Regions from separate parts of the Lactococcus sp. EKM203L genome, predicted to be linked through region 2. Evidence: predicted binding sites of a transcription regulator. Region 2 holds the regulator's gene; the other holds the start of a gene.
What was found. The regulator NrdR, encoded in region 2, represses ribonucleotide reductase genes. The targets are predictions, from matches to a motif close to ACACNATATATNGTGT.

Region 1 (7,459 bases), on a different contig from region 2:
TGAAAATTATGATGAAGTTGAACTTGTCGGAATTTGTACGGATATTTGTGTTGTTTCCAATGCCTTGTTAATCAAAGCCTATGCGCCAGAAGTAAAAATAAGTGTTGATGTTTCTTGCTGTGCTGGAGTTTCACCTGAAAAACATTTGGCAGCACTTGAAACAATGCGTTCTTGTCAAATAGAAATCACGAATGCCTAATTTTGCTAAAAAGTTACTGACAGGTCTGTCAGTAATTTCAACTTGACAAAATCCTTATGATAATTGATAATGGAGTGAGAAATAAGAAAAATTTTGAAGGTGAGTGCGAGGTATAAATTTGGATTATCATCAATTATTTTCCCGCTTGAACGAAAAACTTTCAGAAGAAAATTTGCAACTTCACTTACATTGTGTTGGTGGTTTCGTGCTTGAATATTATGGAATGAAGGCAACAGAGGATATAGATGCCTTTTATGAAAGTACCGAAAAAGTTGAAAAAATCATTCAAGAAATTGGTGAAGAATTTCATGTCGGAACCTCTAATGAACCTTGGTTGAGTCAAGCAGTCGGCGAAGTCATGTCTCATTCAAAAACAGATGAAACAATTATTTTTGTGGAAAGTCATTTGACTGTTGGTCTGTCATCACTCGAATCTATTCTTATCGATAAAATACAGGCTGGCCGAACCAAAGATGTTCCAGACATCGCAAAAATAATGAAAAAATTAAAAATTGAAAGCCCAGATCCTCTCTTAGAACGATTTAAACATACAGATGGTTCAGCAGACCCAGCGGTCATTTTAGAGGCTTTTAGTTTAGCTTATGGCGAAGAAGCCTTAAAAAATTATTTACGAAAAAATCCAAAAATACTGAGGTTATTGCAATGACGTGGATTGAATATCTCCTGAATGCTGCTCAAAAGTCTAAATGGAATTTAGAACTTTGGGTCCGTTATTTAAATAAAGTGATTCAACGGGACAAAATTTTACTTTCAAAAACAGATATTGACTATTTAATGAGTTCTGAAGAATTAACTTCTTTTCAACGCGTTTTTCTTGAACTCGCGCTTGAAAAAGAAACAACACCTTGGGAAATGACTGTTGGCATGTCTGAACCGACTCAATCGATTCATCTTCAGTCTGTTTTAAAAGAATTAAAAAAAGAATGAATTAACTTTCATTCTTTTTTTATTTTATAAATTACAATTTATTTAATACGAAGATATTGACCAATTAAAATGGTATCACTTGATAAATGATTCCAAGCCTTAATTGAAGCAATTGGGCTACCAGATTTTTGTGAAAGTCCCCAAAGTGTATCTCCTTTAACAACCTTATGGATAGAGGTATTTGAAGCTGCAGAAGAGTTAGAAGTTGAACTCGTAGAGGCTGAGCTTGAACCTGTTGAAGAACTTGAAGAACCGGCAGATTGTGAAACAATCAAGTTTTGTCCAATGAAAATTGTATCAGAATTCAAATGATTCCAACTCTTGAGTTGAGCAATCGTCGTTTTATATTTGACAGAGAGTCCCCAAAGCGTATCACCAGATTTAACCTTAATCGTCGTCTGTGAAGCTGGTTTGGCAGGAGTGACCGAAGTAGTAGGCGTTGTAGTTGCGGCAGAATTTCCTGAAGAAGTTGAACTATTTGTATTAGACGAAGAACTTGAAGTTGTCAATACAAGCTTTTGCCCAATATAGATGACTGTACTTTTAAGATTGTTTGCGCTTTGAATTTGAGCAACACTAATTCCATATTTTTGCGAAATTCCCCAAAGTGTATCGCCAGATTTAACTGTATAAGTGGTTGAGCTTGTATTTGAATTATTATTGGTATTTGTAGCTGTTGAACCCCCGGAATTAGAAGTACCAGCAGAAGAAGCACCGTCAAAACGAGTCAAATTATATTGAGAAATAATTCGATTCAGGGAAGCACCATAATTAGGGTCAGTTGCATATTTTCCTGTTAAGGCTGCGGTTGCAGCTTGATAGGTTGCCGCGTTTGCTCGCCAAGCTTTAGCATAATAAGGACCATTTCCAAAGTTTGTAGTTTTTAAAACATAAGCATTATCTTGGAAACTTTGATTAAAGGAAGGATAAACCCTAAATGGCATATCTTTTGTGACCCATTTACCATTGAGATATTCTTGAGTTTTAAAAACAACACTTTTTCCTTGATAAGTTCCTTGAATACCGAATAAATTATAATAGGGGGCACGAGAAAGTTGGCTTGAACCCCAGTTACTTTCCAAAATAGCTTGAGCAATCATAACTGAAGGATAAAGACCATTACTATCGGCAACTGGTTTTGCTGATGCAGCAATACTTTCAATAAAAGCTTCTGTCGAATTGGTTGCAGCCTGAACCATTGGGCTTGTTTGTTGGAGCAAAAGCTCATGAGTGGTCGTCAAAGTTCCTGCAATGAGAACAGCGCCAGCAAATTTGGTCGCTGGTTTATAAAAAGCCAGTGGTTTTTTGGCTTTCTTTTTTAAATGTCTATTTTTAACTTTAATACGAGAAACTGGCATAAATAATTCCTTTCCTGAAAATACAGAATAAAATAAGTACTACCCTATTTTACCACGGTTAATGGAAGAAAAAGATGACAATTATGTGGCGGTTTGTAAACGTTTTTTATTTAATGTTTTATATTGGCTAGAAAATGTGAGAATTTAGATAAAAAATCTGATTTAAGACGCAATGATTACATTTTAAATACAAAGAGATTATATTTTGCTTTGCGAAATTGAGAAAAGGGAATGAAAACAAGCAACACAAGATATTGTGTGTGTTTACATAATTTAACCTATATATTGTGTCATTTTCGAGAATTTGATAAAATAGATGATGTAATTGAAGAGGATGGTTAATATGAAAAGTGAAGTAAAATATCAAGATGTAACACTAGAAGAAATTAATGTGATAAAGCGTGACGGACGCTCAGTGAAATTTAACAGTGAGAAAATTTTTGATGCTTTGACTAAAGCGGCTAAAAAAGTCGAACTGACAGATATGTCGGTTCTTTCAGAACTTACTGACAGAGTAGTCAGTGAAATCTTTACTCGTTTTTCTGAAAATGTCAAAATTTATGAAATTCAATCGATTGTTGAGCAAGAACTCCTTGAGTCTGGTGAAACTCAATTGGCTGAAGAATATATCTCTTATCGTGCTAACCGTGATTTGGCCCGTACCAAAGCAACGGATATCAATTTCACGATTGAAAAATTAATTAATCGCGACCAAACTGTCGTTAATGAAAATGCCAATAAAGATTCTAACGTTTTCAATACTCAACGTGATTTGACAGCTGGTGCGGTTTCCAAAGCAATTGGTTTGAAACTTCTTCCGCCACATGTGGCAAACGCTCACCAAAAGGGTGATATTCATTATCATGACCTTGATTATAGTCCATTTACTACAATGGCTAACTGTTGTTTGATTGACTTTAAAAATATGTTTGAAAATGGTTTTAAACTTGGAAATGCGCAAGTAGATTCGCCAAAATCAATTCAAACAGCAACTGCGCAAGCCAGTCAAATCATCGCTAATGTGGCTAGTTCACAATATGGTGGTTGTTCATTTGACCGTGCCGATGAAGTATTGGCGCCTTACGCGAAATTAAATTATAAAAAACATTTAAAAGATGCACAAAAATGGATTGATGGTGCTGAAAAACAAGAAGCTTATGCTCGTGAAAAAACAGCCAAAGATATCTATGATGCAATGCAATCTTTAGAATATGAAATTAATACTTTGTTTACTTCAAATGGTCAAACGCCTTTTGTAACAGTTGGTTTTGGTCTTGGAGACGATTGGTATGCGCGTGAAATTCAAAAAGCAATTTTGAATGTCCGGATTGGTGGTTTAGGTTCAGAACACCGTACTGCCATTTTCCCTAAATTAATTTTCACACTCAAACGTGGACTTAACCTCGAAGTAGGGACACCAAACTATGACATCAAAGAACTTGCACTTGAATGTTCAACAAAACGGATGTACCCTGATATTTTGAGCTATGATAAAATTGTTGAATTAACAGGTTCATTTAAAGCTTCAATGGGTTGTCGTTCATTCTTGCAAGGCTGGAAAGATGAAAATGGGAATGACGTGACTGCTGGACGTAATAATCTTGGAGTTGTTACAGTTAACCTTCCACGTATTGCTCTTGAAGCCGCTGGAAATAAAGAAAAATTCTGGGAAATCTTCAATGAAAGAATTGAAATTGCTCATGATGCCCTTGCTTTTCGTGTTGAACGTGCTAAAGAAGCACAACCTAAAAATGCACCTATTCTCTTTATGAATGGTGCATTGGGACGCCTTGATGCCGAAGGTTCAGTTGATGAATTGTACAATAAAGAACGTGCAACTGTAAGTTTAGGTTACATTGGACTTTATGAAGTGGCGACTACTTTTTATGGCCCAACTTGGGAAAATAATCCTGAAGCTAAAGCTTTTACAATTGAAATTGTGAAACGAATGCATGAAGATTGTGAAGATTGGTCTAAAGCCTCTGGTTATCATTATTCTGTTTACTCAACACCGTCAGAAAGTTTAACTGACCGTTTCTGCCGAATGGATAAAGAAAAATTCGGTTCAGTTGCAGATATTACTGACAAAGATTACTATACTAATTCTTTCCACTATGATGTGCGTAAAAATCCAACTCCATTTGAAAAATTAGAGTTTGAAAAAGACTATCCTGTTTATGCCAATGGTGGATTCATTCATTACTGTGAATATCCTGTTCTTCAACAAAATCCGAAAGCTCTTGAAGCAGTCTGGGACTTTGCCTACGATCGTATTGGATATCTTGGAACAAATGCACCAATTGACCACTGCTATGCTTGTGGCTTTGAAGGAGATTTTGCGGCAACGGAACGTGGATTTAAATGTCCACAATGTGGCAATGATGATCCTAAAACCTGTGACGTTGTCAAAAGAACTTGTGGATATCTTGGAAATCCGCAAGCACGTCCAATGGTTCATGGTCGTCACAAAGAAATTTCATCACGTGTAAAACATATGAATGGTTCTGTCGGAGCTTTGAACGATGGAAATTTGATTGATTCAGTCGAAGTTGACGAAGCGAAATCAAAATATTTTGCGGAGAAATAAGTATGAACAATCCAAAACCAGGAGAATGGAGAGCTGATGAACTCTCACAAAATTATATTGCAGATTATAAACCCTTCAATTTCGTTGATGGTGAAGGGGTGCGCTGCTCACTTTATGTGAGTGGCTGTATGTTTCATTGTGAGGGCTGCTATAATCAAGCCACTTGGTCATTTCGTTATGGAACGCCCTATACCAAAGAGCTTGAAGATAAAATTATGGCTGACCTTGCTCAGCCTTATGTCCAAGGACTGACGCTTCTTGGTGGGGAACCTTTCTTGAATACGACATTTTTGATTCCTTTGCTCAAACGGATTCGTCGTGAGTTACCGGATAAAGATATTTGGTCATGGACAGGTTATACATGGGAAGAGATGCTACTTGAAACAGATGACAAATTAGAAATGCTTGATTTGTTAGATATTTTAGTTGACGGTCGTTTTGAATTATCAAAGAAAAACTTAATGCTCCAATTCCGTGGGTCATCAAATCAGCGGATTATCGATGTACCAAAATCTCGAAAACAAGGACAAGTTGTCATTTGGGAAAAACTCAATGATGGTGAAAAAACTTTTGAACAAATTCATAAAGAAAAATTAATTTAAAAGTTACTGATGGACATTTGAGTATATCCGTAAGCGCTAAAGTGCCAACGGCTATCTTCTGACAGAAATTCTGTCACTAAAAATAAGCACTGACAAATGCGTCAGCGCTTATTTTTTAAATAATTTTGTAAAATCAGGTTCGTCGTCAGTAATTTTGAAATCTTTTAGCGCCGATTTTAGAGGGAGATGTTTCTTTTTTCCTTTTAAATAATTTTGACTTTCTTTGCTTTGGGCACTTTCGGCTAAAGAATTTTGCTTTTGTATAACTCTATTTTCAATTTTTCTTTTGCTTTTCTTATTTTGGTCGATGCTTTCAAAAGATTCATCTGGAAAAGTTTGAGAAAGTTGCTTGATAATGGTTTCTAAACCAAAGTTACTACTAATCCAAAAGGGTGTATCGGTTGCTTTACAAGCTTCTTTAGCAAATTGAACTGAATGATGAGCCACATTTCGGTTTCTCATAACGACGAAATCAGCTTTGGCAACAAGTTGGTCAATCTCAAATCGATTAGGTTTTTTCTTATCAAAACCAAGAAAAGAAACGCCAACTTTTGCCAAGCCCTCTCTAAAATCATGCCAATATTTAACTTCACATAGAACAAGTAGTGTTTTCATGTCATTCCTTACTGATGCTCTGTCTTTACTGACAGGAGCGAATTATAGTGATTATAACACAATTTTGCTTAATGATAAATGTATTTTTTTAAATATAAGTTTCAAAAATTTGACCTCATAAAAATAAAGTGGTAAATTAATAGTAGATGGGTATGGTGCACACCCGAAACCGTTTCAAGAAATAGCTTGAATCTAATGGCGCCTACAAAGCAAAGTCTTTTTTTGCCTTGTAGTCTGCCATTTTTTCTTTGACTTACAAGGCATTAAAGGCAAAGAAAAGGAGATTTATTATGACAGTCACAATCGAAAACATCCACGCAAGAGAAATTTTTGATTCTAGAGGAAATCCAACCGTTGAGGTAGATGTTAGATTAACAGATGGAACATTAGGACGCGCAGCAGTACCCTCAGGAGCATCAACTGGAGACCGTGAAGCAGTTGAATTAAGAGATGGTGGAGACCGCCTTCAAGGGAAAGGCGTTTCTAAAGCCGTCGCAAATGTCAATGGCGAAATTTATGAAGCCTTGAAAGGACAATCACCATTTAATCAAGCAAAATTAGATCATTTGATGATTGAGCTTGACGGGACAAAAAATAAATCTCGTTTAGGGGCTAATGCAATTTTAGGGGTTTCAATGGCCATTTCTCGTGCGGCAGCGAATAGTGAAAAAATTCCACTCTATCGCTATCTTGGTGGAGTTGATTTGGAACTTCCACAACCATTTTTTAATGTCATTAATGGTGGAGTACATGCCGATTCAGGAATTGACGTTCAAGAATTTTTGATTACACCAGTCAAACGGGACAGCTTTCGCGATGGTTTAGAAAAAATTGCAAATATCTACCATACTCTGAAGAAAATTTTAGCTGACAAAGGGCTAGAAACAGCCGTAGGCGATGAAGGTGGCTTTGCCCCTAAACTTGGTTCTACTGAAAATGCAATAGCTACACTTTATCAAGCAATTGAAAGTGCAGGATATGTTCCTGGTGAAGAAATTGCGATTGCCATTGACCCAGCTTCAAGCGAATTTTATGATGATAAAGAAAAAGTTTATCGTTTTGAAGGGCAAAAATTGACTTCTAAAGAACTATTGACTTACTATGAAAATTTAGTTGAAAAATATCCAGCACTTATTTCTATTGAAGATGG
Region 2 (7,459 bases):
GCGAGGCCTAAACTAAATGCCCGAAATTGATTTAATAAAAGCCCCGCCTCAAGACCTAGCTGCTGAGCAGGCCGTTCTTGGGGCTGTTTTTTTAGATAGCGAACGCTTAGTCGAAATTAAAGAATTTTTAAGTTCAGATGATTTCTATAAAAATGCTCACAAGATAATTTTTCGGACAATGGAAAAATTATCTGATGCTCGTGAAGCAATTGACGTCTTAACCATTCGTTCACATCTTGAAAGTCAAGGGGAGCTGGAGGCAATTGGGGGGATTGCTTATATTGCAGAACTTGCCACCGCAACCCCCACCGCAGCAAATGCGGCCTATTATGCCAAGATTGTTGCTGAAAAATCATTACTCCGCCAACTGATAAATCGTCTAACTGAATCAGTCGAAAAAGCTTATGAACAAGATTCACCAGCGGACGATATTTTAGCTCAAGCAGAAAAAAGTTTAATTGACGTCCAACAAGGACGTAATACAAATGGCTTTAAGAAAATTTCTGATGTCCTAGCGATTCATATGGATGACCTTGAGCAAAAAGCTCAACAAAAGTCTAATATTACAGGTATCGCAACAGGTTATCCCGCTTTAGATAACATGACAACAGGTCTTCATGAAGAAGAATTGATTATTCTTGCGGCTCGTCCAGCGGTTGGTAAAACAGCTTTTGCCTTAAATATTGCTCAAAATATTGGGACAAAGCAAGACCGGACAGTTGCAATTTTCTCTCTTGAAATGGGGGCAGAAAGTCTTGTCAGCCGGATGATTGCTGCCGAAGGTTCAATTGATTCACACAGCTTACGTACTGGACAATTAAATGACCAAGAATGGAATGATTATTTCATGGCAACAGGGACTTTATCAAGAGCAAGTATTTATATTGATGACACACCAGGGATAAAGATTTCTGAAATTCGGGCGCGTTCAAGAAAATTAGCCCAAGAAACAGGAAATCTTGGTTTGATTGTTATTGACTACTTACAATTGATTTCTGGAACTGGTCGAGAAAATCGTCAACAAGAAGTTTCTGAAATTTCTCGTCAGTTAAAAATTTTAGCTAAAGAATTAAAAGTTCCTGTTATTGCCCTTTCACAGCTCTCACGTGGAGTGGAACAACGTCAAGATAAACGACCAGTTTTGTCTGATATCCGTGAATCTGGGTCAATCGAGCAAGATGCCGATATTGTCGCATTTCTTTATCGAGATGACTATTATGAACGTGGAACTGGTGAAGATGAAGACGGTGAAGAGATTCTGGAAGATAATAAAGTTGAAGTTATTATTGAAAAAAACCGTTCAGGAAGCCGTGGAACAGTTGAATTACTCTTTATTAAAGAGCATAATAAATTCGCAAGTATTGATAACCGATATGGCGACTAGATTTTTTTGACTAATTCGTGTTATAATATGAGTAATTGTCTAATTCTCTTTATTAATAAAAATGAACGATAAAGAATACATTATAAAATTTGATTCTTTTAATCAAAAAAGAGAGATATAATCAAGGATAAAATTAGATTTATAAGGTAAGCGTTCGGAGAAATCCGACTTTTACGTCTTATTTGGAGGAAAAAATGGATAACCAAAATCAAGAAATAGGAAAAATCGTTGACATTCGTGAAAAAGTTCAAGCACACTTGGGTGAAACGATTGAAATTACTTCACAATTTGGTCGTAAACGCGAAAATCGTCATAAAGTGAACTTGATTGAAGCCTATGCAACACATTTCATTATTGAAAATATTCCGGCTCGTGGTCCTAAAACAACTGAGTCATATCAATATGCTGACATTTTGACTCAAACTATTTTAATTCACTATCCAAACGCATAAGTTTGAGGAATAAAGTAAATGGTTCAAATAATGATTAATAGATTTTTAAAGGAAAGGAGGAGATAAGGATGATGAAAGCCGATTGGGATATGACGCCTGTTAAAGGTGGCTCTGGCAATGCATTTTTTGGGAAAAGTGATCAGGAACGCGTTTTTATTAAAAAAAACGGCAGTCCATTTTTGCCGAGTATTTATCTTGAGGGAATCACGCCAAAAGTCTTATGGACAAAACGTACGGCTGAAGGCGATACCTTATCTGCTCAACCTTGGATTGACGGTCATACACTAAGTCCTGAGGATATGGAAGACCGCCAAATTAATCATATTTTAGCACATTTGCATGACTCAAAAAAATTGGTTGAATCTTATAAGAAGTTGGGAAGTCAAATTATTCTTCCTGAACAATTATTAGAGGATTGTGTCCAAAATACTGAGGCTTTACGAACAAATCATTTTTTGTCAGGAATCATTGAAGAAATGCGTCAACAAGTTCCCGAAATCAAAAATGAAGAGGTCGTAGTCGTTCATGGCGATGTCAATCATAAAAATTGGTTAGTAGATGATAATTCAGGAAAAATTTATTTAGTAGATTGGGATACCGTCTTTTTATCAGATTCAATGGTTGATATGGCACATGTTTTATCACATTATATTAAACCAAATAACTGGTCTTTGTGGTTGATGACATCTGGTGTTAGACCTCGTTCAGATATTATGGATAAAGTGGCTTGGTATGGAAAACTTTCTTTTCTTCGCCAAATCTCTGAATATCTTTCTAGAGGAAAAATGAAAGAAGTGAATCAAGAAATCTTGGGACTTCGTAAATTTTGTGAATTATTTTAGTAAAAATAGGCTAGGGTTTGGACCTTCCTATTTTTTGGCTTATAATTGAATAATAAAAATAAAGAAATAGAAGATCACTTTTGCTGATTTTCTATCAAAAATTAAAAAATTGAGGTAAAAATGCGCGTCAGAAATCGTAAAGGGGCAGGCGAAATGCTTGCTGAAAACGCACATATCGTAGTTGAAAATCCAGCGGACTTTAAAGGACGTTGGTCAGAACGTTTTGGAAATGATCATCCGATTCATATTGAAGTGGGTTGTGGAAAAGGAGCTTTCATCACAGGAATGGCAGCTCTTCATCCAGAAATAAATTACATTGCAATTGATATGCAATTATCAGTTTTATCTTATGCTTTAGATAAAGCAATTGAAGCAGATTTGCCAAACGTACAAATGATGCTTGTTGATGGAGCTGCTTTGAGTGAATATTTTGCTGATGGTGAAATTGACCAAGTCTATTTGAACTTTTCTGACCCTTGGCCAAAAGGACGTCATGAAAAACGTCGTTTGACTTATAAATCTTTTCTTGCAACTTATGAAAAGATTTTACGTCCTGAAGGTGAAATTCATTTCAAAACTGACAATCGTGGATTGTTTGAATATTCTTTAGTTTCTTTAGCTAACTATGGCATGGAACTTAAAAAAGTTTGGTTAGATTTACACCAAGACGAAGAATTTGCGCCTCAAAATGTAATGACCGAGTATGAGCAAAAATTCTCACAAAAAGGTCAAGTAATTTATAGATTAGAAGCAAAATTTTTGCCTAAGAAGTAAATAAGTTGCTTTCTGTCATTAAAACTAATGAAAAAAATTACTGACAGAATAAGAAAGTCTAAACCAATTTTCTGTCAGTAAAATTAATAAGAATTTATTATCTATTAAGGAGAATAAAATGAGATGTCCAAAGTGTTCTTCTGAAGAATCAAAAGTTGTTGATTCAAGACAAGCCGAAGATGCTATTCGCCGTCGTCGTGTTTGTGAATCATGTGGTTTTCGCTTCACAACCTTTGAACGTATCGAAGAAATGCCCCTTTTAGTCATCAAAAAAGATGACAAACGTGAACCCTTTAATCGTGAAAAAATTGTTCGTGGTTTAGTTCGTTCAGCATACAAACGCCCAGTATCAAGTGAAGATATTGAAACAACAGTTGCAAATGTTGAAAGAAAAATTCGTCAACTAGACAGTAATGAAGTTGAATCAGATGTTATTGGTGAATTTGTGATGCAAGAATTAGCTGAATTGGATGATATCACCTATATCAGATTTGCCAGCGTCTATCGTTCATTCAAAGATGTCAGTGAATTAGAAGAGCTCCTTAAAAATATTACCAAAAAATAAATCCGTCAGTAAAAAGTGACTGAATAAGGAACATTAAAAAGTGAGGAAAAAAATGAGAGCGGGAGATTCATTTACAATGCTTAATCGAGGAAAGACCAGCTTTGACGCTGAGGCTTTTCGTCTGCTCTATTTACCAATCATTGGCACGGATGCCTTTGCGCTTTATCAGTTAATGCTAAGCTTCTCTACTGGAAGAATTTCTCACTTTTTGGAATATCTAAATCTCGGCCTCAATCCTTTTATTGAAGCATTAGATAAATTATCTGGCTTATCATTAGTTCGTGTTTATGATGATCATACCAGTCTTTATTTTGAAGTAAAAAGTCCGCTAAATTTTGAAAATTTCCTTGCAGATGATTTTTATAGACAACTTTTGATTTCAAGAATTGGTGAAAACCGAGTAGCTGCTTTAGCTAAAAGAATGGAACCAAAAGGAAGAGAAGTTTCCAAGAAATTTCATGAAGTTTATAAAGTTAGTTTTGACTCACAAGCTCAACAAAACCCTTCAAATACAAATGAACGTTTTGATATGGGGGCCTTTAAAAGTATTATGGAACGTCAAGGCTATCATTTAAACAATGAAAATCAAGACTCCTTAACGCTCTATTCACTAGCAGAAAAATTTGAACTGAATTGGTACGAATTATTCAAGCAAGCAGAAAAAACAGCCAATGCTGATAAAACTTTGAACATGAATAATTTGATGAGAAGTCTTTCAGGAGCTAGCCAACCGCAACCAGCACTTTCAGCTTTTCCTAAAGCATTTGCCGATTTGATTGTCATCAGTAAATCTCATGAACCAGATAATTTCATCCGACAGATAAAAGCGCAAGCTGGAGGCTTTGTCAGTTCGGAAGAACATAAGCTTTTAACTAATTTAAGTCGCCAAAATTTGCCAGCAGAAGTCCAAAATATTTTGATTCACTATGTTTTAGTACAGCAAAAAAATGCGTCGTTAAATCCAAATTTTGTAAATGCATTAGCCAACGACTGGATGAGAAATGAAGTATTTACAGCTGAAACAGCGGTAAAACGAATTTTGGAACGAGAAGAATTAGCTGCTGCTAAAGCAAAAACTGGAGCTGAAAAACGACCAATGAAAATCAAAAAAGAAGCACCAAAATGGTCAAATCCAGATTATGAAAATAAGACAAGCCAAGAAGAACTTGCAAAACTTGAGAAAATAAGGCTTGACTCTCTCAAAAAACTGAAAGGAGAGCAAAATTAATGGAATCTATCGGAGACATCTTAGGAAAACGTCAAGACATCCGTGAAAATTTTGAAAAATTAGTCGCAGAAGTATTAAAAAATGCTGATGTGCAAGCTTTTATTGCCCAACATCAAATGACTTCTGACGAAATTCAACGCTCTTACTCCAAGTTTTATGAATACGTTCGTGAGCATGAAAAATTTGAAAAAGGTGAAAAACGGGCAGCTGATGGTTATGAACCTGTTTTAATCATGAATCACGGCTATGCTGATGTTTCATATCAAACGACAAATGAATTGGCGCAGCAACAAGCAGCTCAAAACCTTTTGCGACGTGTGAATATTATTGGACTTCCAAAAGATTTAAAACAAGTCACTTTGGCAGATATTGCCCTTGATGATGTTCAAAGAATCAAACCATACCAAGCCCTAGTTGATTTTATTACTAATTTTCCCAAGAAAAAAGGACTTTATCTTTATGGAGATTTTGGTGTTGGGAAATCTTTCATGCTTGCGGCAATGGCAAACGAATTAGCCAAAAAAGGAATTTCAACAACTTTACTTCATTATCCCACTTTCATTTCTGATTTAGATTTTGACAATGCCAAAGTCTGGGTCAATGAAATAAAAGCCAGCCAAGTTTTAGTTTTGGATGATATTGGGGCAGAGCAAAACAACGCTTGGGTTCGTGACAGTATTTTACAAGTCATTTTACAACATCGCATGCAAGAAAATCTCCCGACTTTCTTCACTTCAAATTTAAGAATGGAAGAATTAGAGCAGCATTTAGCCGAAACCAAGCGAGCTGATGAAATTTGGCCAGCAAAACGTGTTATGGAACGCGTGAAATATTTGGCAGAAGAAATGCGATTAGAGGGGACGAATAGACGTCATGACTGAAACAAATGAAACGATTGATTTAATGATGAATCACACTTCGGTCAGAAATTTTACAGAAGAAGCAATTGAGCCTAAAGATTTGGAAAAAATCTTAAAAGCTGCTCAAATGGCATCAACATGGAAAAATTTCCAATCATATTCTGTGATTGTTGTAGAATCACAAGCTCAAAAAGATGCGATTTATGAATTTCAACCACAAAAATCAATCAAAAATTGTGCAACATATTTAGTTTTTGTTGGCGATTTAAATCGTGCTCAAAAGGCAGTCGAATTGCATCAAGGCAATTTCCAACCGCAAGGAATTGAAAGCTTATTGATTACATCAGTTGATGCCGCAACAGCTGGGCAAAATGCGCTTCTTGCAGCGGAATCTTTAGGCTACAACGGGGTGATGGTTGGCTTAATTCGAGACCAATCCTCAGAAATTTCTAAAGTCTTGAACTTGCCAGATTATACTTATCCTATTTTTGGCATTGCACTCGGTAAAGCCGCACGTTTGAACAAAGTAAAACCACGTCTTCCTTTGGAAGCAACAGCTTTTAAAGAAAAATATGTTGAGCAAACGTCTGAAACCATTGAAAAATATGACCAAGTTCAAGAAGAATATGCTGGAAATAGACGCTTAAACAAATGGTCTGAACGGATTGTTGACCAGTGGGGCCAACCAGAAATTTCAGCTTCAACAGAAAATTTAAAGGCGAAAAAATTACTGTGAAATTAAAGAAAATCTTAGAACCGAAACTTCCAGCCACCTATCAAGTAGCCACAAGTCAAGATTTTATTGATGGAGAAATTTATCAAGCAGAATTTATAGATAAAACTTTGACAATCAATCAAAGAACTATTTTTTCAGGCTGTTCTTTCAAAAACACAACCTTTGAATTTACTGACAATACGATCAGTGAATTTACAGATTGCCTTTTTGAAAAATGTGATTTTTCCAATTTAAACTTCAATAAAATTGGCATTTATCGCTCAATCTTTAAATCCTGCAAATTGCTAGGAACTGATTTTACTGAAAGTCACTTACAAGACCTTCAGTTTACAGAAAATCTAATGACTTATGCAAATTTTTCAGGTTCTACCTTAAAGTCAGTCCGCTTTTTAGAAAATGAAGCTAGAGAAACCTTCTTTACTGCCTGTAATTTTAAGAATGTGGAGCTTTTAAAAAATCAATTAGAAGCAGCAAATTTTTGGGAAACAGCACTTGCAGGAATTGATTTTTCTACGAATCAATTTGAACGCATGGAAGTTACACCTCAACTCGCTAAAAATATGAAGATAAGTCTTAGTCAAGCCCCATTTTTTACTAGCCTGTTTGGCATTGAAATTA

Region 1: a site for NrdR is predicted at 2,750-2,765, ahead of nrdD (anaerobic ribonucleoside-triphosphate reductase). Genes of this name have one in related genera too.

What each region holds. Positions count from the first base shown of each region.
Region 1 covers NZ_JAALEQ010000002.1:217,917-225,375, reverse strand. The annotation lists gene HFD15_RS04330 (cysteine hydrolase family protein) at 1-199, shown strand, start outside; gene HFD15_RS04325 (DUF6036 family nucleotidyltransferase) at 318-866, shown strand; gene HFD15_RS04320 (hypothetical protein) at 863-1,147, shown strand; gene HFD15_RS04315 (LysM peptidoglycan-binding domain-containing protein) at 1,186-2,505, opposite strand; gene nrdD (anaerobic ribonucleoside-triphosphate reductase) at 2,849-5,092, shown strand; gene nrdG (anaerobic ribonucleoside-triphosphate reductase activating protein) at 5,089-5,694, shown strand; gene HFD15_RS04300 (DUF2325 domain-containing protein) at 5,803-6,309, opposite strand; fluoride riboswitch at 6,449-6,521, shown strand; gene eno (phosphopyruvate hydratase) at 6,600-7,459, shown strand, end outside.
Region 2 covers NZ_JAALEQ010000003.1:369,119-376,577, reverse strand. The annotation lists gene rplI (50S ribosomal protein L9) at 1-11, shown strand, start outside; gene dnaB (replicative DNA helicase) at 17-1,384, shown strand; gene HFD15_RS07595 (Veg family protein) at 1,579-1,836, shown strand; gene HFD15_RS07590 (phosphotransferase family protein) at 1,905-2,678, shown strand; gene trmB (tRNA (guanosine(46)-N7)-methyltransferase TrmB) at 2,799-3,452, shown strand; gene nrdR (transcriptional regulator NrdR) at 3,571-4,017, shown strand; gene HFD15_RS07575 (replication initiation and membrane attachment family protein) at 4,070-5,245, shown strand; gene dnaI (primosomal protein DnaI) at 5,245-6,126, shown strand; gene HFD15_RS07565 (NADPH-dependent oxidoreductase) at 6,119-6,841, shown strand; gene HFD15_RS07560 (pentapeptide repeat-containing protein) at 6,838-7,459, shown strand, end outside.